Regions from separate parts of the Streptomyces sp. NPDC029041 genome, predicted to be linked through region 3. Evidence: riboswitches for the same ligand, from Rfam matches in the RefSeq annotation. Region 3 holds a riboswitch; each other region holds the start of a gene.
The links. Region 3 has a riboswitch for cobalamin ahead of AB0F04_RS36550 (ABC transporter substrate-binding protein). Riboswitches for the same ligand answer to the same signal wherever they lie in the genome.
Positions count from the first base shown of each region.

Region 1: another riboswitch for cobalamin. It lies ahead of AB0F04_RS19005 (energy-coupling factor ABC transporter permease); the one in region 3 lies ahead of AB0F04_RS36550 (ABC transporter substrate-binding protein).
Region 2: another riboswitch for cobalamin. It lies ahead of AB0F04_RS10250 (prenyltransferase/squalene oxidase repeat-containing protein); the one in region 3 lies ahead of AB0F04_RS36550 (ABC transporter substrate-binding protein).

Region 1 covers NZ_JBEZWO010000007.1:75,831-83,397, reverse strand. Annotated here, with positions in the region: gene AB0F04_RS19020 (ABC transporter permease subunit) at 1-875, shown strand, start outside; gene AB0F04_RS19015 (MFS transporter) at 872-2,164, shown strand; gene AB0F04_RS19010 (serine/threonine-protein kinase) at 2,392-3,837, shown strand; cobalamin riboswitch at 3,966-4,151, shown strand; gene AB0F04_RS19005 (energy-coupling factor ABC transporter permease) at 4,181-4,882, shown strand; gene AB0F04_RS19000 (energy-coupling factor ABC transporter substrate-binding protein) at 4,879-5,247, shown strand; gene cbiQ (cobalt ECF transporter T component CbiQ) at 5,254-6,003, shown strand; gene AB0F04_RS18990 (ATP-binding cassette domain-containing protein) at 6,000-6,854, shown strand; gene AB0F04_RS18985 (maleylpyruvate isomerase N-terminal domain-containing protein) at 6,930-7,567, shown strand, end outside.
Region 2 covers NZ_JBEZWO010000003.1:664,952-672,518, forward strand. Annotated here, with positions in the region: gene AB0F04_RS10225 (MBL fold metallo-hydrolase) at 1-908, shown strand, start outside; partial or broken gene AB0F04_RS10230 (nuclear transport factor 2 family protein) at 938-1,168, shown strand; gene AB0F04_RS10235 (helix-turn-helix transcriptional regulator) at 1,227-2,132, shown strand; gene AB0F04_RS10240 (SAM-dependent methyltransferase) at 2,137-2,952, opposite strand; gene AB0F04_RS10245 (phosphotransferase) at 2,988-3,668, opposite strand; cobalamin riboswitch at 3,714-3,848, shown strand; gene AB0F04_RS10250 (prenyltransferase/squalene oxidase repeat-containing protein) at 3,961-5,172, shown strand; gene AB0F04_RS10255 (SCO2322 family protein) at 5,169-5,804, shown strand; gene AB0F04_RS10260 (energy-coupling factor transporter transmembrane component T) at 5,797-6,888, shown strand; gene AB0F04_RS10265 (ATP-binding cassette domain-containing protein) at 6,885-7,567, shown strand, end outside.
Region 3 covers NZ_JBEZWO010000024.1:1,695-9,261, reverse strand. Annotated here, with positions in the region: gene AB0F04_RS36575 (cation diffusion facilitator family transporter) at 1-456, opposite strand, end outside; gene AB0F04_RS36570 (metalloregulator ArsR/SmtB family transcription factor) at 520-879, shown strand; gene AB0F04_RS36565 (4-hydroxybenzoate 3-monooxygenase) at 1,180-2,406, opposite strand; gene AB0F04_RS36560 (APC family permease) at 2,429-4,033, opposite strand; gene AB0F04_RS36555 (CoA-binding protein) at 4,188-4,616, opposite strand; cobalamin riboswitch at 4,699-4,889, shown strand; gene AB0F04_RS36550 (ABC transporter substrate-binding protein) at 4,958-5,974, shown strand; gene AB0F04_RS36545 (iron chelate uptake ABC transporter family permease subunit) at 6,037-7,029, shown strand; gene AB0F04_RS36540 (ABC transporter ATP-binding protein) at 7,026-7,567, shown strand, end outside.

The DNA.
Region 1 (7,567 bases), on a different contig from region 3:
CCGCACCCCGATCGCTCCCCCTGCTCCACGGGGGGCTGCTGGCCGCTGTCGTCGGGGCCGGTGTCTTCCGCGACCCGCTCGCCCTGGACACGCTCGCCCGGCTGCAAGCTCCCTCCGCCGAGCACCCCTTCGGCACGGACGCGCTCGGCCGGGACGTCCTGGCCCGGATCTCCCACGGGGCGGTGACCACCCTCGGCACCGCCCTCGCGGTGAGTGCCGCCGCCCTCGTCGCCGGACTGCTGCTGGGGCTGCTGCCGAGGCTGTCCGGGCCGCTGGCCGACACACTCAGTGCCGTACCGCCCGTACTGGCCGGGCTGCTCGTCACCGGCATCGCCGGGAGCGGTCCCTGGACGCCCGCGCTCGCCGTGGCCGTCGTGGCCTGGTCCCCGCTCGCCGCGCACACGTCCTCGCTGCTGCGGCAGGAGCGCGCGACGACCCATCTGGTCGCCACCCGGGCACTGGGCGCCGGCCGCTGGTACCTGCTCCGGCACGAACTGCTGCCCGCCGTCGTGCCCCCGGTCGCCCGGCACGCCCTGCTCCGGCTCCCGGGCGTCGCGCTCAGCCTCGCCGCGCTCGGCTTCCTCGGCCTCGGCGCCCAGCCGCCCTCCCCCGAATGGGGCCTGCTGCTCGCCGAGAACCAGCCCTACGCCGAACGGGCCCCGTGGGCCGTCCTCTTCCCGGCCGCCGCCCTCGCCCTGCTCGGGGCACTGGCGGTGACGGCCGCGGGCGGGGTACGGCTGCCCCGGCGGCGCACCCGGCCGGCGAACCCGGCCCTGCCCCCCGTGGAGCACAGCGTGCCGGCCCCGCGACGGCACCCGGACCGCCCCGACGCCCTCCTGACGCCCGTGTCCGCCTCACAGACAGACGAACGATGACCGACCCCGTCTCCCGGGTGCCGGCCCGCAAGGCCGCCCCAGCGATCCCCAGCGAAGGCCGCGACAGCACCTGGCGGCTCGTCAGGCAACTGTCCCCGCTGCTGCGGTTGCTGATCGTCACTCAGCTCGCCTTCAACATCGGCTTCTACGCCGTCCTGCCGTTCCTCGCCGAGCATCTCGGCACCGCGATCGGCATGGCGGGGTGGCTGGTCGGGTTCGTGCTCGGGCTGCGCACCTTCAGCCAGCAGGGGCTGTTCGTGGTCGGCGGCTGGCTCGTCGACCGGTTCGGGGTGCGGCCGGTCGTGCTGGCGGGCTGCGGCCTGCGGATCGCCGGGTTCGCATGGCTCGGTTACGCCGGGACGAGCGGGGCCGTGATCGGTGCGGTGCTGGTGATCGGGTTCGCCGCGGCGCTCTTCTCCCCCGCCGTGGAGTCCGAGGTGGCCCGCCAGGCGGTCGGATGGGAGGAGGACGGGCACGGCCCGCGCACCCGGGTCCTCGCCCTGTTCAGCGTGGCGGGCCAGGCGGGGGCGTTCGTGGGGCCGTTGCTCGGCGCGCTGCTGCTCGCCGTCGACTTCCGCACCGCGTGTCTGGCCGGTGCCGGAGTCTTCGTGCTCGTCCTCGCCGGGCACCTGTGGCTGATGCCGCAGCACATCCCCGGCCGGGTCCGCGTCCGGGCGCGGGGCGGGGTCCGCGCCCTGCTGCGCGACCGCCGCTTCCTCGCCCTGTGCTGTGCGTACGGCACCTATCTGCTCGCCTACAACCAGCTGTATCTGGCCCTGCCGGACGAGGTGCAGCGCGCTGCGGGGTCCCAGGCGCCGTTGTCCTGGCTCTTCGCGCTGTCCTCCGTGCTGGTGGTGTTCACCCAGCTGCCGGTGACCCGCTGGGCGGGCGACCGGCTGGATCTGCGCCGCTCCATGGCCGCGGGGCTGCTGCTGATCGCGTCCGGTTTCGCGGTGGTGGCCGCGGCCCGGCCCGCCGGCTGGACGGGCACGGCCGGGCTGCTCCCGGCCGCGGGCTTCGTGATCTTGCTCACGGTGGGACAGATGCTGGTCGTCCCCGCCGCCCGCGCCTGGGTGCCCGACCTCGCCGAGGAGGGCCGGCTCGGGCTCTACACGGGTGCGCTGTCGTCCGTCTCGGGCCTGATCGTCCTGGCCGGCAGCGCGGCCACCGGTTTCCTGCTCGACCTGGGCCTGCCGGCCGCCGTGCCGTGGCTGGTCCTGGCGGCCGTACCGGCCCTGGCGGTGGCCCTGTTGCCGCGCCGGGAGAAGGGGACGGGCGCGGCGGTCTGACCTCACCGGTTGCCCGCGGCAGCCGGGCGCCGGGAGTGTCGTCCCGGCGCCCGGCTGGTCCGCTCCGGGATGTCGCGCCGGGCCCGTCCGAGGACACCGCCGCGGAGATCGGCGGTCATGCCGCGCCAGTATCCTGGGTCGGCTGCGGCACCCCCACCAATCCCCGCCCACAAGCGGGGAGTTCGGCCTGCGGCGACGACCTTCCCCTATGCGTGAGACGAGGACGAGTGCTGCTAGCGGGCCGCTACCGGCTGGATGTGGAGATCGGGCGCGGTGGAATGGGAGAGGTCTGGCGTGCGTACGACGAGACGCTCGCCAGAGCGGTGGCCCTCAAGCTGCTGCTGCCCCAGGACACCGACGCGACGGCGGCCTCCCGGTTCCGTCTGGAGGCTCAGACCGCCGGGCGCCTCAACCATCCCAACGTGGTCGGTGTGCTGGACTTCGGGGAGTACGACAACCGGCTGTACCTGGTGATGGAGCTGGTCGAGGGCGACAGTCTCGCCGGGGTGCTGAACGGCTCGGGCGCGCTGCCCGCCGAGCGGGTGGCCGCGCTCGCCGCGCAGGCGTCCGCGGGGCTCGCCGCCGCGCACGCGCAGGGCATCGTGCACCGGGACGTCAAACCCGCCAACCTGCTGCTGGACGCGGCCGGCACGCTGAAGATCGGGGACTTCGGCATCGCGCGGTTCCTCGACGACCCCGGCGCCGCGCTCACCGCCACCGGCCAGATCATCGGCACCGGCCTCTACCTCGCGCCCGAGCGGGCCCTGGGCAAGCCGGCGGGGCCCGCCTCCGACATGTACTCCCTGGGCTGCGTGCTCTACCAGCTCCTCAGCGGGCGCCCGCCGTTCGAGGCCGACACCGCCGTCGCCCTGCTCCACCAGCACCTCGACTCTGCTCCCGTGCCGCCTCGCGAGCTCGGTGTGGCCGGGCTTCCGCCGGCGTTCGAGAACTATCTCCTCGGTCTGCTCGCCAAGCAGCCCGAGGACCGTCCCACCGCCCAGCAGGCCGCCGAGTGGTTCGCCCAGGGCGCCTGGCGGGGTCTGCCCGAGCCGCTGCCGGAGGTCTCGCCGCCGCCGCGGCCGAACACCGCCTCCGCGGCGATGCCCGCCGGGCCGGGACCGTACGCGACCGCCGAGACCGGCAGCCCGACCACGTACGCGCTGCCGGCCACCACGGGCCACCGCGCCGCCGCCCGGGCGGCCCAGTCGGGGCGTTCGGGCCGCTCGCGCGGACGCGGCGGTCACGGCAACCGGTCGAAGCTGGCCGCGACGGCAGCCGCCGCGGCACTCTTCATCGCCGCGATGCTCATCGGCATGCGCTGGTTCACGCCCGACACGACCACGGAGGGCACGGAACCCGACGCGTCCCCGAGTGCGAGCAGCCCCGCCGCCGCGCCGTCCGCCGACTCCGCCACGCCCGGCTCCTCCGGTCCGCAGGCCGACCCGGCGGCCGGCCCGGCAGCGGCCGACACGCCCGCCACCGGCACCGTGGGGGATCTCACTCCGTCCACGCCGCCTCCTTCGCCGACCCCTCCCGCGCCCGCGCCGACCGCCGCGACCCCGACGGAGGAAGTGGGCGACGGCGGCCCGCAGCAGCCGGATCCGGAGAAGCCGGGCCCGGCCGGGGACGACGGGGCGGGCGACGACGGCGGGGACGACGGGGGCGAGGACTGACACGGCCCGGACATCGCGCGGAGAGACCCCGCGCGGAGCGCGTGGACCAGCCGGAGGATGCGCCGGTGTGCGAACGGGCGCCCCCTCGCGCGCCCCTTGGGTGGCTTGTCATCGCCCTTATCCCGGCCTTATTGTCACCAGGCCTTGGTGAACGGGAAATCCGGTGTGATGCCGGTGCGGCCCTCGCCACTGTGAATCGGGAAGTCCGGCTCCGGCCCTCACGGGCAGCCACTGGGTCCTTGCGACCCGGGAAGGCGGAGTCCGGGCGGTGGTACCCGTCAGCCAGGAGACCGGCCAAGGCGCGTCAACCATCCACGAGGTGCTGGAGAGGGTCTGCTGAGCCATGCACATAGCCGAGGGTTTCCTTCCTCCGGCGCACGCGGTCGCCTGGGGCGTCGCGTCGGCGCCGTTCGTCGTCCACGGGGTCCGGTCGCTCACCCGTGAGGTGCGCGAGCACCCCGAGAGCACCTTGCTCCTCGGGGCGTCCGGTGCCTTCACGTTCGTCCTGTCCGCTCTGAAACTGCCGTCCGTGACCGGCAGTTGTTCGCACCCCACCGGCACGGGCCTGGGAGCCGTCCTGTTCCGGCCGCCCATCATGGCGGTGCTGGGCACCATCACCCTGCTGTTCCAGGCACTGCTGCTCGCGCACGGCGGCCTGACCACGCTCGGGGCCAACGTCTTCTCCATGGCGATCGTCGGCCCCTGGGCCGGATACGCCGTCTACAAGCTGCTGCGGCGCTCCAACGCGCCGCTGATGGTGGCGGTCTTCTCCGGCGCGTTCGTCGCCGACCTGTCGACCTACTGCGTCACCAGCGTGCAGCTGGCCCTCGCGTTCCCCGACCCGAGCAGCGGATTCCCGGGCGCGCTCGGCAAGTTCGGCTCCATCTTCGCCGTCACCCAGATCCCGCTCGCGGTGAGCGAGGGCCTGCTGACCGTGCTCGTGATGCGGCTGCTGGTGCAGTCCAGCAAGGGCGAACTGACCCGGCTGGGTGTCCTCCTCGCCAAGAAGCAGGCCCCGGCCGAGTCCGAGGCGGTGGCCCGATGAACCGCAACACGAAGATCAACCTGGTGCTGCTGCTCGCCGTGGTCGCGCTCGCGGTGCTGCCCCTGGCGCTCGGTCTCGGCGACCACAAGAAGGAGCCGTTCGCGGGGGCCGACGGCGAGGCCGAGACGGCGATCACCGAGCTGAAGCCCGACTACGAGCCGTGGTTCTCGCCGCTGTACGAACCGCCGTCCGGCGAGATCGAGTCGGCACTGTTCTCCCTCCAGGCGGCCCTCGGCGCCGGGGTCCTCGCCTACTACTTCGGCCTGCGCCGGGGACGCCGGCAGGGTGAGCGGCGGGCGCTGGAACGGGAGGCCGACAGCGCGCTCTCCGACACCCGCGGGACGTCCGCCGAGGAACGGGACTGAGCCCGGGTGCTGCCGATCGACGCGGCGGCGCACAGCAGTCGCTGGCGCCGCCGCCATCCCGTGGACAAGGCCGTGCTCGGGCTCGGTCTCACCGTGCTCGCGATCTCCCTGCCGCCCTGGCCGGGCGCGGCCCTGGTGCTCCTGACGGCCCTGCTGGTGCTGCTGGGTCCGGCCGGTGTGCCCGGGCGGCGGCTGTGGCGGGCCTACCGGGTGCCGCTGGGCTTCTGCGTCACCGGCGCGCTCACGCTGCTCGTCCAGGTGGGCGGGCCGAAGGGGTTCGTCTCCCTCGCCGGCGACGGGCCGGTGCGGGCCGCGGAGTTGCTGCTGCGGACCTCTGCGGCCTCCCTGGGCGTGCTGCTGTTCGCCTTCACCACGCCCATGTCCGACCTGCTGCCCCGACTGGTCCGGGCCCGGATCCCGGCTGCGGTCGTCGACGTCGCGCTCGTGACGTACCGGATGAGCTTCCTGCTGCTGGACTCCATGCGGCGCATCCGGGAGGCCCAGGCGGCCCGGCTCGGGCACACCAGCCGGGGCGCTCAGTGGCGTTCCCTGGCCGGGCTCGGCGCCACCGCGTTCGTCCGGGCCTTCGACCGGGCCGGCCGGCTCCAGGCCGGGCTCGCCGGGCGCGGCTACGACGGCACCCTGCGGGTCCTGGTGCCCGAGGCCCGGGTCTCCGTCCGCTTCACGGCGGCCAGTTGCGCGCTGCTCGTCGCGCTGGCCGTCCTCACCTTCGCACTGGAAAGGCCGCTGACATGAGCGAGCCCGCCCTCGTCGCCCTGCGGGGCGCGTCCTTCGCCTACGAGGACGGCCCGACCGTGCTCAGTGGCCTCGACTTCGAGATCCGCGAGGGGCGGGCGCTGGCGCTGCTCGGCCGCAACGGCAGCGGCAAGACCACACTGATGCGGCTGCTCAGCGGCGGCCTGAAGCCGCACGAGGGGCGGCTGACGGTCGAGGGCCAGCCGGTGGCGTACGACCGCAAGGGGCTGACCCGGCTGCGGACGACCGTGCAGCTGGTGGTGCAGGACCCCGACGACCAGTTGTTCGCGGCGTCCGTCGAGCAGGACGTGTCGTTCGGGCCGCTGAACCTCGGTCTGGACGACACGCAGGTACGGGCGCGGGTGGCGGAGGCGCTGGCGGCCCTGGACATCACGGCCCTGGCCGACCGGCCGACCCATCTGCTCTCCTACGGACAGCGCAAACGCACGGCCATCGCGGGTGCGGTCGCCATGCGGCCGCGCGTCCTCGTCCTGGACGAGCCCACGGCCGGACTCGACCCCGACGGCCAGGAGCGGCTCCTCACCACTCTCGACGGGCTCCGTGCCGCCGGCACCACGGTGGTGATGGCCACCCACGACGTCGATCTCGCCCTGCGCTGGGCCGACGACGCCGCGCTCCTCACGCCGTCCGGTGTCCGCACCGGGCCCGCGGCCACGGCACTGGGCCGCACGGATCTCCTGCGCGAGGCGGGGCTGCGTCTGCCGTGGGGTGCGGCGGTGACGGAACTCCTGCGGTTCCAGGGCCTGGTGACGGAAACGGAGCCGGGTCCGCGTACACCGGACGAGCTCGCCGGGCTCGTGGGAGGGCGGCTGGGGGCGCCCGGAGGGTGAGGGCCCTCCCGGCGGTGGGCCGGGCCGGCCGAAACGCGCTTGTCCGGCGCCGCCGCGCGGCACTACGTTGCCGGGGTGGATCTGTTCTCCCGCACCTGGACGGCGCTGCGCGCGGCGGTGGCCGCTCTCTCCGACGAGGACTTCGGGCGGCCCTCCGGCTGTACGGGCTGGCTGGTACGGGACCTGGTGTGCCATCTGATCGTGGACGCCCAGGACGTCCTGATCACCCTGGCCACCCCCGCCGACCGCGAACCGACCCGTGACGCGCTGACCTACTGGGACGTCTCGGACACGCCGCCGACCGGCGACGACCCGCTCGACGCCCTGACCGTCCGGCTGGCCGCCGCGTACGAGGATCCGGGCCTGCTGAAGTTCCATCTGGACGACGTGGGCTCCGCCGCCGGGCGCGCGGCCCTGCTCGCCGATCCGGCCGGCCGGGTCGGCACCCGTGACGAGATCCTCACCGTGGGCGACTTCCTCTCCGCCTATGTCATGGAGTGGACGCTGCACCACCTCGACCTGGTCGCCCACCTCCCGGGCGCGAAGCCCCCGCCCGCGGAGGGGCTCGCCCGGTCCCGGGACATGCTGGAGCGGATCGCGGGGAGCCCGTTCCCGTCCGCCTGCACCGATGTGGACGCACTGCTGATCGGCACCGGGCGGCGTGCGCCGACCGAGGCGGAGCAGGCCGGGCTCGGCGATCTGGCCTCCAGGGT
Region 2 (7,567 bases), on a different contig from region 3:
TCGACACCGGCTGGGACGACCCGGAGTCCTGGGACACCCTCGCGCGGGGCCTCACGGCCTGCGGCACCTCGGCCGCCGAGATCCACGGCGTGGTCGTCACCCACCACCACCCCGACCACCACGGCCTTTCCGGCCGGGTCCGGCGGGCGTCGGGCGCCTGGATCGCGATGCACGCGGCGGACACCGCGGTCGTACGGCGGACCCGGGAGGCGCGTCCCGAGCGCTGGTACGCGTACATGGCGGCCAAACTCGCCGCGGCCGGTGCGCCCGAGGAGCACCTCGCGCCCCTGCGCCGGGCCCGCCCCCGTGCCCTGCCCGGCCTCTCCCCCGCCCTGCCCGACCGCGACATCGTCCCCGGCGAACTCCTCGACCTCCCCGGCCGCCGGCTGCGCGCGATCTGGACCCCGGGGCACACGCCCGGCCATGTCTGCCTCCACCTGGAGGAGACCCACCCGGGGCAACTCCCCGGCCGCGGACGCCTGTTCTCCGGAGACCACCTGCTGCCCGGGATCACCCCGCACATCGGCCTCTACGAGGACCCGGACGACGCCACCATCACCGACCCCCTGGGCGACTACCTCGACTCCCTGGAACGCGTCGGCCGCCTCACCCCCGCCGAGATCCTCCCGGCCCACCAGCACCCGTTCTCCGACGCCACCGGGCGCGTACGAGAGTTGCTCACCCACCACGAGTCCCGCCTGACGGACCTGCTGGCGCTGCTCGCCGAGCCCCTCACCCCCTGGCAGCTCGCCGAGCGCATGGAGTGGAACCGCCCCTGGGACCAGATCCCCTACGGCTCCCGCACCATCGCCGTCTCGGAAGCAGAGGCGCATCTGCGGCGGCTGGTGAAGCTGGGGCGGGCGGAGGCGGTACCCGGGAGCGAGCCGGTGACGTACGTGGCGGTGTGAAGGCCGCGCAAGCAGGGGGCGGGGCGAGCACGGTGACATCGCCGGACACCGCCGGGGCGGTCTCCTGCTTCACGACGTACCGCGTCGACGGCTGCGGGGGCGGTGTCGTCCCGGCCGGGCCGCCGGTCCGGATCGGGCACTACGAGGACACGTTCCGCCGGGTCGGCGACGGGTCCCGGCTGCTCGCCTCACGCCCCCTCCACCTTCCCTTCGGCGGACCCGCGCCGCACCCGAACCCGCCTGCCCCACAAGGCCCTTGATGCCGCCGGACGCCCCCTAGGATGGTCGGAAGCAACGCTCGCACCGGGAGAGACGCCCATGGGCACCGACGAAGCCGCACGCACGACGACCGGCAGCGGGTCCCTGGACAGCGGGTGCGCCGGGCCCATGGTGCCGCGGCTGGCCCTGGGGGCCCGGCTGCGCGGGCTGCGGGAGGAGCGGGGCATCGGGCGGGCGGACGCGGGGCATGTCATCCGCGCCTCCTCGTCCAAGATCAGCCGGATGGAGGCGGGCCGCCACGGCTTCAAACTGCGCGACGTGGCTGACCTGCTGACGCTCTACGGCGTCACGGACGAGGCCGAGCGCGCCACCCTGCTGGCGCTGGCCGAGCAGGCCAACACCCCCGCCTGGTGGCGGTCCTACAGCGATGTCGTGCCCGCCTGGACGCAGACCTACCTCGGGGCCGAGCAGGCGGCGAGCGTCATCCGCTGCTACCGGGTCCAGCGTGTTCCCGGTCTGCTGCAGACCGCCGACTACGCGCGGGCCGCCGTCCGGCTCGCGCACCCGGACGCCGGCGCGGCGGAGACCGACCGCCGGGTGGCGCTGCGGATGGCACGCCGGCGGATCCTGCACCGGCAGCCGGCGACCCGGCTGTGGGCCGTGATCGACGAGGCGGCGCTGCGCCGCCCCGTGGGCGGCGTCCGTGTGATGCGCGAGCAGCTGAGGCACCTCATCGACAGCTGCCGGCTGCCGAACGTCACGGTGCAGATCCTGCCGTTCAGCGCCGGCGCGCACGCCGCGGAGTGCGGTTCGGTCACCATTTTGCGGCTGCCCGGTGGGCAGTTGCCCGACGTGGTCCACCTGGAGCAGCTCACCGGGGCCCTCTATCCGGACCGGCCGGCCGAGATCGAGTGCTACTGGGACGCGATGAACCGGCTGGTGGTCGAAGCCGAGTCGCCCGACGAGACTCCGACCCTCCTGCACCGCATCCTTCAGGAGACCTGACGGCTCAGTTCTTGCGGGCGACGCCGCCGTACTGGTGGACTTCGGCCGGGAGGCCCAGGGCCGCCGCGTCGGGACGCCAGCGCGAGCAGGACGCCACACCCGGATCGAGCAGCTCCAGGCCGTCGAAGTAGCGCGCGATCTGCTCGGGGCTGCGCAGGATGTACGGGATCGAACCGCCGTCGTTGTACGTCTGGATGGCCCGGACGTAGTCCTCGCTGGTGTCGGTGGAGTCGTACTGCACGAGGTAGCTGCCTGGGGGCAGCGCGTCCACCAGCCGCCGGACGATCGAGCGGGCCTCGTCGTGGTCCTCGATGTGGCCCAGGATGCCCATCAGCATGAGGGCGACGGGCCGGTCGAAGTCGAGTGTCCTCGCGGCTTCCCGGACGATCGTGCCGGGCTCGCGCAGGTCGGCGTCCACGTAGTTGGTGACGCCTTCCGGTGTGCTGGTGAGCAGGGCACGGGCGTGGGCCAGCACCAGCGGGTCGTTGTCCACGTAGACGATCCGGCTCTCCGGCGCCACCCGCTGGGCGATCTGGTGGGTGTTGTCCACGTTGGGCAGGCCGGTGCCGATGTCCAGGAACTGGCGGATGCCCTCTTCGGCGGCGAGGTGGCGCACGGCACGGGCGAGGAAGTAGCGGGCGGCGCGGGCCCCGGTCTCGATCCCGGGGAACACCTCGCGGAACGCGTCACCGGCGACCCGGTCGACTTCGTAGTTGTCCTTGCCGCCCAGCCAGTAGTTCCAGATCCGGGCCGAGTGCGGCACCGAGGTGTCGATCTTGGGGAACGGCTCCTGCTCGGGGGTCTCCGCCTGGTCGGTCATGGACGCTCCTGCGTGTGTGGTCGGGGAGCCCCACGTTAGCCCCTCCACCCCCGAGAGAGGATCAACTCCTCGGCGCATCCCAGCAGTTCGACCTCCCGCCGACTCATCACCGGACTCGCGCCCCGGCGGCACAGGGCCTTGGTCAGGAAGGGGCGGGTGAGCGGGGACGGACCGGCGAGGAGGGCGGTCAGCATGACGTCGGCGGGTGCGGAAAGGAGGTCTCCGGCGACGGCGGCCTGCGCGAGGATCACCGCGGTCGTCGCCCAGTCCAGCCCAGGGTCCCCCTCCGCCGCATCAGACCAGTCGATGACCCGGGGGCCGTCGGCGGTGAGGATCACGTTCTCCGGGTGCAGGTCCAGGTGGAGGACGCTGACGGCCGGGTCGGTGGAGCACGGGGCGGGGACGGCGTGGAGGTCGCGCAGCAGCCGGGCGAGGAGGGAGCCCGCCTCGGTCAGGTCGAAGGTGCCCGCCAGGCAGGCCTGGAGCATCGTCGGGCCGGAGAGCCGCTCCATCATCAGGTCGGAGCGCGAACCGGCCGGGCGCACACGCGGCACCGGATACCCGTGGGCGCGCACATGCTCCATCACCGCGCCCTCGGTGGCCGCGTCACCCCCGCCGTCGCGCTCATGGCGCAGCACCCACGCCTCGTCGATCTCGTACACATCGGCACGACGCCCCGAGCCGAGCAGCTTTCCCGGTGGAGGTGTGGTCGGCATGGGGCGAAGCTTTCCGGCCCACCCGGCACCCCCTCAACCCGTTTCCTACGTGCGGGTACAGTAAGCGGGTCGTCATCACACCGTACGGGGGGAAGCCGGTGCAATTCCGGCGCTGACTCGCAACCGTGACCGCCGCGCACAGGCGGGAGCCGGATCGCCGCGTACGGTTCGTGACCGGCTCGCGTGCCCGGCAGCCCGCCGGTGCGCGGCACCGTCGAGGTATACGGAGCCGAGCCGCCCGGGGGTGTCCCGCGCTGCCCGGCTCCCCAGCAGGGAGAGGCACCCGCCGATCATGAACGTCCGCCGCAGCGCCGCGGTCCTGGCCGCCGTCGCCGTGATCGGCGCCGCCACCCCGGCCGCCGCCGACCCGTCCCCGTCGTCCTCCCAGGCGTTCCCCTCCGCCCTGTACGGCTCGACCGACCCGAAGTACGACGGTGTGTGGCGGCAGTCGCTCGCCCTGCTCGCTCAGGACACGGTGGGCGTGAAGCCGGCGGAGAAGTCCGTGCGGTGGCTGGTGCGCCAGCAGTGCGCCGACGGCGGCTTCGCCTCCTACCGGCCCGACCCCACCACCGCGTGCGACGCCAAGACGATGCTCGACACCAACGCCACGTCCGCCGCCGTGCAGGCCCTGGCCGCGCTCGGCGGGCACGACGGCACCACCCGCAAGGCCGTCGGCTGGCTGAAGTCCGTGCAGAACGAGGACGGCGGCTGGGGCTACTCGCCCGGCGGGGCCAGCGACACCAACTCGACGTCGGTCGTCATCGGCGCGCTCGCCGCCGCGGGCGAGAAGCCCGGCCGGGTCGAGAAGGACGGCAAGTCGCCCTACGACGCGCTGCTGAAGCTCGCCCTGCCCTGCGGCGGGGACGGCGGCGGGGCCTTCGCGTTCCAGCCGGACAAGAAGGGCGGGCTCGCCGCCAACGCGGACGCCACGGCCGCCGGTGTGCTCGGCGCCCTGGGCAAGGGCATGGTCGTCGAGCCCGGCAGGAAGTCCGAGGCGACCTGCGAGAAGGCCACGACGCCGCAGCAGGCGGCGGCGAACGGCGCGGGCTACCTCACCGCCGCTCTCGCCGAGGACGGCAACCACCTCATGTCCGCCCTGGCCGGTGCCGAGCCCCAGCCCGACTACGGCAACACCGCCGACGCGGTCGTCGCGCTCGCCGCGCAGGGGAACGCCTCCCAGGCGGAGAAGTCCGTGCGCTGGCTGGAGAAGAACTCCGCGTCCTGGGCCGCCCGGAGCGGTCCGGCCGCCTACGCCCAGCTGATCCTCGCCGCCCACGCCACGGGCACGAACCCGCGCGACTTCGGCGGCGCCGACCTCGTCAAGCAGCTGGGCGCGACGGGCCCGGCCCCGCAGACCGCCGGGAAGACCGGAACCAAGGCCTCGGACGAGAAGGAGGACTCCGGCTCCGGCTTCTTCGGGGTCTGGTGGTACGTCGGCGTCTGCCTGGTCGCCGGCATCGGCATCGGCTTCCTGTTCACCGGCCGCAAGAAGCAGCAGCTGTGACGCGCCGGGTCCTTCTGCTTCTCCTGGCCTCGCTCCTGCTGTGCGCGGGGGCGGGCCAGGCCCAGGCCGCCGGTTACCGGTACTGGTCGTTCTGGGAGCGCGACGCCGGCCACTGGGTCTACGCCACCCAGGGCCCGTCCCAGGCCCGCCCCTCGGACGGTGACGTCCAGGGCTTCCGCTTCGCGGTGAGCGAGGACTCCGCGGACGCGGCCCGGCCACGAGGCGCGGCCCGCTTCGCGGCGATCTGCGCGAAGACGCCCGCGCAGGACGGCAGGAAACGGGTGGCCCTGGTCATCGACTTCGGCACACCGTCGGACGCACCGGGGGGCGAATCCCCGCCCGCCGCCCGCACGGCCTGCGCCCGCGTCTCCCCCGACGCGACGACGGCCGAGGCCCTTGCCACGGTGGCCGAGCCGCTGCGCTACGACACCAACGCCCTGCTGTGCGCGATCTCGGGCTATCCGCGGAAGGGCTGCGGCGAACAGGTCTCCCAGCAGCAGCGAGAGCGCAAGCCGGCTGTGGAGCAGAACTCCCCCTCGGACGACGGGCCGTCCCTGGGCCTGATCGGCGGCATCGCCGTGGTGGTGGTCCTGGGCGGCGCGGCGATCTGGCAGGTACGCCGGCGTGGGTAGCAGCCCTCGGTGTCGAGGCCGAGCCCAACTGCACCCCGGAGCCTGGTGGCTCTGGGCGCTCGCCCTCGGTACCGCGGCCACCCGCACCACCAACCCCCTGCTCCTCGCCCTCCTCGTCATGGTCTCCGCCTACGTCGTGGCCACCCGCCGCCCGGACACCCCCTGGTCCCGCTCCTACGGCGCCTTCGTCAAACTCGCCCTCGCCGTGATCCTCGTCCGCCTGCTCTTCGCGACCGTCCTCGGCTCCCCCATCCCGGGCACGCACCCCCTCCTCACCCTCCCCGAGCTTCCGCTCCCCGCCTGGGCCCAGGGCATCCGCCTCGGCGGCGAGGTGACCGCGGAGGCCCTCACCTTCGCCCTGTACGACGGACTGAGACTGGCCACGCTCCTCATCTGCGTCGGCGCCGCGAACGCCCTCGCCAATCCCTCCCGCCTCCTGAAGTCTTTGCCGGGCGCCCTGTACGAGCTGGGTGTCGCGGTCGTCGTCGCCCTCACCTTCGCCCCGAACCTCATCGCCGACGTCCGGCGCCTGCGCGCCGCCCGCCGCCTGCGCGGCCGCCCGGACAGGGGCATCAGGGGCCTGCTGCAGGTGGGGCTCCCGGTCCTGGAGGGCGCGCTGGAGCGTTCGGTCTCCCTGGCCGCCGCGATGGACGCCCGCGGCTACGGCCGTACCGCCGACGTCCCGCCCGCCGTACGCCGTACCACCGCCGCCCTCACCCTCGGCGGCCTGCTGGGCGTCTGCGCGGGAACGTACGGCCTGCTCACGGCCGAAGGCGGCGCGTACGGCCTGCCCGTGCTGCTCGCCGGTCTCACCGCTGCCCTCGCGGGCCTCAAGCTAGGCGGCCGCCGGTCCCTGCGCACCCGCTACCGCCCGGACCGCTGGGACGTGCGCGCCTGGCTGGTCGTCGCCTCCGGCGTCGCGGCCGCGGCCCTGCTCGCCCTCGCCGCGGCCCGCGACCCGGCGGCCCTGCACCCGGGCGTGGTCCCCCTGGTGGCCCCGACCCTCCCCCTCGGGCCGGCTGCGGCCGTACTCCTCGGCCTGCTTCCGGCGTTCGTCGCCCCCGACCCCAAGGAGCCGTCGTGATTCGCTTCGCGGATGTCTCCGTGATCTACGACGGGGCCGACGGACCCACCGTGCGGGGCGTCGACTTCGAGGTCCCGGAAGGCGAACTCGTCCTGCTGGCGGGCCCGTCCGGCGTGGGCAAGTCCACGGTGCTGGGCGCGGTCAGCGGTCTCGTGCCGCACTTCACCGGCGGCACCCTGCGCGGCCGGGTCACGGTCGCCGGCCGCGACACCCGCACCCACAAGCCGCGCGAACTGGCCGACGTCGTGGGCACGGTCGGTCAGGACCCGCTCGCCCACTTCGTCACCGACACCGTCGAGGACGAACTCGCCTACGGCATGGAGTCGCTGGGCCTCGCCCCGGACGTGATGCGCCGCCGCGTCGAGGAGACGCTCGACCTGCTCGGCCTGGCCGGTCTGCGGGACCGGCCGATCGCCACCCTCTCCGGCGGCCAGCAGCAGCGCGTCGCGATCGGCTCGGTCCTCACCCCGCACCCGAGCGTCCTCGTCCTGGACGAGCCGACCTCCGCGCTGGACCCGGCGGCCGCCGAGGAGGTGCTGGCCGTCCTGCAGCGGCTCGTCCACGACCTCGGCACGACGGTCCTCATGGCCGAACACCGACTGGAACGCGTCATCCAGTACGCCGACCAGGTCGTCCTCCTGCCCGCCCCGGGCGCCTCCCCGGTCCTGGGCGATCCGGC
Region 3 (7,567 bases):
GTCGACGGCCGTCCAGCCCGCGAAGGCCGCGGACGCCGCGATCGTCAGTACGATCACCAGCCCCGCGAGGTCCTCGGCGCGTCCGTAGCCATAGGTGAAGCGGCGCGTGGCCGCGCGCCGGCCCAGCACGAAGGCGATGCCGAGCGGGACGGCGGTCAGCGCGTCCGCGGTGTTGTGCACCGTGTCCCCGAGCAGGGCCACCGATCCCGAGACGGCCACGACGACCGCTTGGGCCAGCGCCGTCACGCCGAGCACGGCGAGCGAGACCCACAGCGCACGCATCCCGCGTGCCGAGGACTCCAGGGCGGAGTCGACCTTGTCGGCGGTTTCGTGGGAGTGCGGGGCGAGGAGGTGGGCCATCCGGTGGCGCAGCCCGTGCCGGGAACCGTGCTCGTGCCCATGGTCGTGCCCATGCTCGTGCTGGTGAGAGTGGGCGTGCTCGTGCCGTTCGCTCACGTGGATCCCCTTCCGGTGTGCGCGGGAGTGGACGTACCCGTGCCGTGCCGCCATTATGTGCGTATGAGCGCACGCATGCACCTGTCATCTGCACACGATGCGCATCCGCGCAGCCCGGGCGAGGAGCAGCTCGCCCTCGCCGCGGAGCTCCTCGCCCTGCTGGGGGACCGGACCCGGCTCGCCCTGCTGCACGCGCTGACCGGGGGAGAGGCCGACGTCACGACGCTCACAGAGGCGTGCGGGGCGGCGAGGCCGGCCGTCAGCCAGCACCTGGCGCGACTGCGTCTGGCGGGCCTGGTGACCACGCGAAAGGAGGGTCGCCGGGTGATCTACTCGCTGCGCGACGGCCACCTGCGCAGGCTGGTCGACGAGGCACTGAACGTGGCCGACCACCGGCTCAGCGACCGCCCCCTGCACGACTGAGCGCGGCTCGCTCGGCAGCGCGCCGCACCCTCGACGGGCACGGCTCGCTCCGCGCCGCGGTCCTGGCGAGTACGCGCGCTTAGCGGCGCAGTCCTGACGAGCACGGCTCGCTCCGCGCCGCGGTCCCGGCGAGTACGCGCGCTCCGCGGCGCAGTACCGGCCGGCGCGGCTCGCTCCGTGGCGCGGTCCCGGCCGGCGCGGCTCGCTCCGTGGCGCGGTCCCGGCCGGCGCGGCTCGCTCCGCACCGCGGTCCCGGTCGGCGCGGCTCGCTCCGCGGCTGTTGCCGACGCGACGGTCCGCTCAGTGACGCGCCGCCGTCCCGAGGTACTGCTCGGCGAAGGCGGCCGCCGCGGTGGGAGAGGTGAACAGGCGGCGCAGCCGGGCGAGTGCGGTGCCCGCGCGGAACGCGTCGCCCGTGGCCGTGCCGTGGAACACCTCGGACAGCCACTGCGAGAACTCCTGGTAGTCCCACACGCGCCGCAGGCACGCCTGCTCGTAACCGGCCAGAGCGCTGACGTCACCCGTGGTCAGCCGGGCCACCAAGGCGTCGCCCAGTAGAAAGGCGTCGTGCAGGGCGAGGTTCATGCCCTTGGCGGCGATGGGGGCGACCAGATGGGCCGCGTCACCGGCGAGGTGGAGCCGGCCGTGCACCATCGGCTCGACCACGTAGTCGTGCATGTCCAGCACGCGCTTCTCGATCAGCCGCCCCTCGGTCAGCGGGGGCACGCCGGACGCCCCGAGCCGCCGGCGGAGCTCCGACCAGACACGCTCGTGCGGCCAGTTCTCCGGAGCGTCGCCCGGCGGGCACTGGAGGTAGTAGCGGGTCACCTCCGGGCTGCGGGGCATCTGGCCGGCGAACCCGCGCGGGTGGCAGCCGAACAGCACGCAGTCGGCGGACGGCGGCGCCTCGGCGAGCAGGGCGAGCCAGCCGACGCGGTAGTCGTGCCGCGCGATCCGGACCCGCTCGGGAGGGAGCGAGGCCCGGGTCGCTCCGCGTGCCCCGTCGCACCCGGCGACGAAGTCGCAGTGCACCAGCCGGCGTTCACCCGTCTCGGGGCAGGTGTACGACACCGACGGCCGGTCGCTGTAGACGTCGTGCAGCTCCACGTCCCGGACGCCGAAGCGGATCTCGCCGCCGCGGACGTCGGCGTACTCGCGCACCAGGTCCGTCACCAGCAACGGCTGCGGGTAGACGAAGTGGTGACTGCCGGTCAGCTCGCCGTAGGGGAACCGGTAGCGCTCCCCGTCGAAGCGGAACTCGCACGCGGTGTGCAGTTCCGCCCGGTCCAGCAGATCACGGGCGAGGCCCCGCTTCTCCAGGCCCCGGACGGCCCACTCCTCGATCACCCCGGCGCGGGGCCGCTGTTCGACGAACTCACGGGTCTCCGCCTCCAGCACCAGACAGCCGACGGACGCGGCCCGCAGGATGTTGCCGACGGTCAGACCCGCCGGACCGGCGCCCACGACAACGACTGGGAAGCGTTGCGGGGCGCCGGAGTCGAGGGGCTCGGGGGCTTGGGGCGGCATCCGCACATTATGAAGGTCTGTCTCAGTGGACCGGCACCTCCGTGACCGCAACCTCTTCGATGCTCCGCTCGATCTCCCCGGACAGGGAGGCCGAGGCCCGGGCCCAGTAGTAGATCGCCAGCGAGAACACCGCGACGACCAGGATGTCCCACCACAGTCCGAGGTGTCCCTGGCCGCCGAATCCGCCCTGCCAGGAGATGACGCCCATGCCGAGCAGGTAGACGGGCAGCCACTGGGCGGCCTTCCAGTCGAGCCGGGGAGCGTCGGGCAGGCCCTTGCGCGTGGCGTACCAGGCGTAGCCGCCGAGCAGGACGTAACCGAGGACGATGGCCACGCCGAGCCGCCACAGGGTGTCCCACGTGGACCAGTAGATGATGAGGTTGGCCACCACGAACGACAGCGGAGAGAGGACCTTCCCGCCGGGCAGGCGGTAGGGGCGCTCCCGGTGCGGCAGCCGGTCCGCGAAGACGCCGTAGGCCAGCGGGGCGCCCGCGTACATCAGCACGCTCGCCGAGGTGATGAAGCTGACCAGCTGCTGCCAGCTCGGGAACGGCAGGAAGCAGACCACGCCCGTCACGAAGGACACGATCAGCCCGAACCACGGCACGCCGCGCGCGTCGGTGCGGACGAAGATCTTCGGCGCGTAGCCGTTGCGGGCCAGCCCGTAGGAGACGCGGGACGTGGCCGTCGTGTAGATCAGGCCGGTGCCGCCCGGGGAGACCACCGCGTCCAGGTAGAGCACCACGCTCAGCCAGCCGAGGCCCAGCAGGGTCGCGAGCCCCGCCCACGGGCCGCTGATGCCCGGGTAGTCGAGCTTGGTCCAGCCGTGCACGAACGAGCCCAGCGGCAGGGCGGCGATGAAGACGACCTGGAGCAGGACGTAGATGGCCGCTCCGATGGCGACCGAACCGATCGTCGCGCGCGGCAGGTCCCGCTGCGGGTCGCGGCTCTCGCCCGCCAGCTGGATCGCCTGCTCGAAGCCCAGCAGGGCGAAGATGATGCCGCTGGAACTGACGGCGCTCAGCACACCGTGGGCACCGAACGGCGCGAAGCCGTGCTCGGTGAAGTTGCCCGGGTGGAAGTTGCCCGCCGCGATGATGAAGATCGCCGCCAGCGGTACGGCCACCTTCCACCAGGTGGCGGCGCTGTTGGTGTGCGCCAGGATCCGCACCCCGAGGAAGTTGACGACGACGAACACGGCCATCAGGACGACCGCGACGACGAAGCCGCTCGTCGTCAGCGTTCCGTCCTTCGGGTGCTGCAAGCCCTGCGCCCAGTGCCAGTGCCCGGCGTAGCCGATCATGGCCTCGACCTCGATCGGTGCCACCGTCGCGGCCTGGAGCCAGGAGAACCAGCCGAAGGACATGCCGGCCAGTCCGCCGAACGCGTAGTGCGGATAACGGGCGGTACCGCCGGCGACCGGGAACATGCCGCCCAGTTCCGCGTGCACCAGTGCCAGCAGCACGATCGCCACCGCACCGATGAGCCAGGACAGGATCGCCGCGGGGCCGGCCGCCACGACGGCCTTCTCGGCGCCGTACAACCAGCCCGAGCCGATGATGGAGCCGACCGAGGCCCACATGAGCCCGATCAGCCCGACATCCCGGCGCAGGCCGTCTCTTTCCATGAATTCAGGGGCCTCTCATAGACGAACTCGGAGAGTTCAGTGAGCAAGAGGCCTCAGATTAGGAATGGACTACTCGGCGGCAGAAGACGAGTTGTGCAGCCTTGACCGGGCGCGTCAAGCCTTGACCGGCTGCGGGTGTTTCCTGGGAAACGCTTCAGGATTCCTGTACGCGGTGATGAGGCAGCCGTGGGATCTCGATGGCCGGGCAGCGGTCCATCACCATCTCCAGGCCCGCCGCGCGGGTCCGGTCGTACGCCGCCCCGTCGATCACACCGAGCTGGAACCAGACACCCTGCGCGCCCTTGGCGACCGCCTCGTCCGCGACGGCTCCGGCGAGGTCGCTGTTCACGAACACGTCCACGACGTCCACGTCGAAGGGGATGTCCGCCAGGCTCGCGTACCCCTTCTCCCCGTGCACGGTCTCCGCCTTCGGGTGCACCGGAACGACGCGCTTGCCGAAGCGCTGGAGCACGGCGGCGACGCCGTACGCGGCGCGCTGCCGGTTCGACGACAGGCCCACCACGGCCCAGGTGTCGCCGAGCTCGGTGAGGATCCTGCGGACCGTTGCCTCGTCGCCGTACACCGGCGGCCTCCTCGCAAGTCGTGGACGAGCTGCTCCCCGTTCAACGGCTCCGGGTGCGCGGTGATTCCCGGGACGATCCCCGTGATAGCTTGCCGAAGCCAGTCGAACCCATGTACGTGGGTCAGGGAATCCGGTGCGAATCCGGAACTGACGCGCAGCGGTGAGGGGGACGGGCGGGGCCTCGGCCACTGGACTTCCGCACGGACGTCCGGGAAGGCGCTCCGACCCGGGTGAACCCGAGTCCGAAGACCTGCTGGCGGCCCCCGCGGCCGCACGCGGCGGGGGAGCACCGTACGACCGGGCCCCGCGATCGGGCCCTCGACGACTGAGGACTGGTTCCCGTGCCCCTGGCCCGACCCGCCCGCGCCGCCGTCCTGCTCATCACCGGCTCCCTGCTCCTGACCGGCTGCGGCGGCGGCCCGTCCCCCGACGCGAAGGCCGCCGTCACGCTCACCGACTGCGGGCACGAGGTCCGGGTCGCCGCCCCACCTCGCCGCGCGGTGTCCCTCAACCAGGGCACCACGGAGATCCTGCTCTCCCTCGGTCTCGCCGACCGACTCGCGGGCACGGCCACCTGGACCGACCCCGTGATGAAGGGACTGGAGAAGGCCAACGCCCGGGTGCCGCGCATCGCCGACGACAACCCGTCCTTCGAACGCGTCCTGGACGCCGAGCCCGACTTCGTCACCGCGTCCTTCGTCTCCACCCTCGGCAAGGGGGGCGTCGCCCCCCGCGAGCAGTTCGAGAAACTCGGCGTCCCCACCTACGTCTCCCCGTCCGACTGCGCCGGCAAGGACAACTCGGGCGGCGGCGACGGCGCACGCGACAAGACCCTCGGCATCGGCACCGTCTACGGCGAAGTCCACGACCTCGCGAGCGTGTTCGGCGTGACGAAACGCGGCGACGCACTCGTGGCCTCCCTCCGGCAGCGCATGGCGAAGGCCACGGCGGGCATCGACGCCTCCCACGTCACCCTCCTGTACTGGTTCGCGAACTCCGAGTCGCCCTACATGGCGGGCTGTTGCGGAGCGCCCGGCATCATCACCCGGGCCCTCGGCGCGAAGAACGTCTTCGACGACACCCACGAGGAGTGGCCACAGGTCAACTGGGAGACCGTCGCCGACCGCGACCCCGACGTCCTCGTCATCGGCGACCTGACCCGCAAGTCCCAGACCGCCGAGTCGGCCGCGAAGAAGATCGCTTTCCTGGAGTCCAACCCGGTCACCAGGAACATGGACGCCGTCCGGCACAAGCGGTACGTGCTGCTCAGCGGGCAGGCCATGAACCCGACGATCCGCACCGTCGAGGGCGTGGAACAGGTGGCCGCCGGGCTGCGCAGGTTCGGACTGGTGAAGTGACCGCCCGGGAGCAGGAGCTGCCGGCCGCCGGGCCCGGACCCGGCCGCGGGGCCGGGCTCGCGCTGGGCCTGGCCGGGGCCGTCGCACTCGTGGCCTCCCTCGCCGTGGCCATCACCATCGGCCCCGCCGACCTCGGCGTCGCCGACGTGTGGTCCGTCGTGGCCGCCCATCTCGGCCTCGGCAGCTCCGGGCTGACGCCGATCCGGGACGGGATCGTCTGGCAGCTGCGACTGCCGCGCACCCTGCTCGCCGCCGTGTGCGGGGCCGGACTGGCCGTGTGCGGGGCGGTGATGCAGTCCCTGCTGCGCAACCCGCTCGCCGACCCGTTCGTGCTCGGGGTGTCCTCGGGCGCCTCCACCGGAGCGGTGCTCGTCGTGGTACTCGGCGTGGGCGGCGGTGCCCTCCCGGTGTCCGCGGGCGCGTTCCTCGGCGCCCTGCTGTCGTTCGCGCTGGTGCTGCTGCTCAGCCACACCCTCGGCGGCACCACCGACCGGGTCGTCCTCGCGGGCGTGGCCGCCATGCAGCTCTTCTCCGCGCTCACCTCCTTCGTCGTGATGACCTCCGCCGACGCCGAGACGACCCGCGGCGTGCTGTTCTGGCTCCTCGGCTCGCTCGGCGGCGCCGGCTGGACCGACGTGTGGCTGTGCCTGGCCGTGCTGGCGGTGGCGCTGGTGGTGTGCCTGTCGTACGCCCGGACCCTGGACGCCTTCGCCTTCGGGCAGGACGCCGCCGCCGCGCTCGGGGTGTCCGTCGCCCGGACCCGCCTGGTCCTGCTGTGCGTCACGGCTCTGCTCACGGCGGCTCTCGTCAGCTCGGCCGGGGCGATCGGCTTCGTCGGACTGGTCCTGCCGCACGCCGCCCGGGCCCTGACCGGCCCCGGGCACGCACGGCTGCTGCCGGTCACCGCCCTCGCGGGAGCGGTGTTCCTGGTGTGGGTGGACACGCTGGCCCGTACCGTTCTCGATCCGCAGGAGGTCCCGGTGGGTGTCGTGACGTCGCTGATCGGCGTGCCGGCGTTCGTGGCGGTGCTGTACCGGACCCGGAGGGCGCGGTGAGCGGCGCGGAGACGTCGGCGGGGGAGGGGCTGCGGGCCGACCGGGTCAGCCGCCGTGCCGACGGGCGCCTCATCCTGGACGGCGTCGCCCTCGCGCCGGAGACCGGCTCCACGGTCGGCGTCCTCGGCCCCAACGGCTCCGGCAAGTCCACCCTGCTGAGGCTGCTCGCCGGGCTGCTGCCGCCGTCCTCCGGAGTCGTCACCCTCGACGGCACGCCCCTGGCCGAGCTGCCCCGCCGCACGGTCGCTCGCCGCCTCGCGGTCGTCGAGCAACAAACGGACACCCAGGTCGAGCTGACGGTTCTGGACGTCGTGCGGCTCGGCCGCGTCCCGCACCGCCGCGCCTGGACGCCCTCCTCCGCCGACGACGAGCGGGCGGTGCGCGCCGCCCTGGAGCGCACCGGTCTCGCCGACCGGGCCGGCCGGCTCTGGCACACCCTCTCCGGCGGTGAACGCCAACGGGTGCAGATCGCCCGCGCCCTCGCCCAGGAACCCCGCGAACTCCTCCTCGACGAGCCCACCAACCACCTCGACATCCA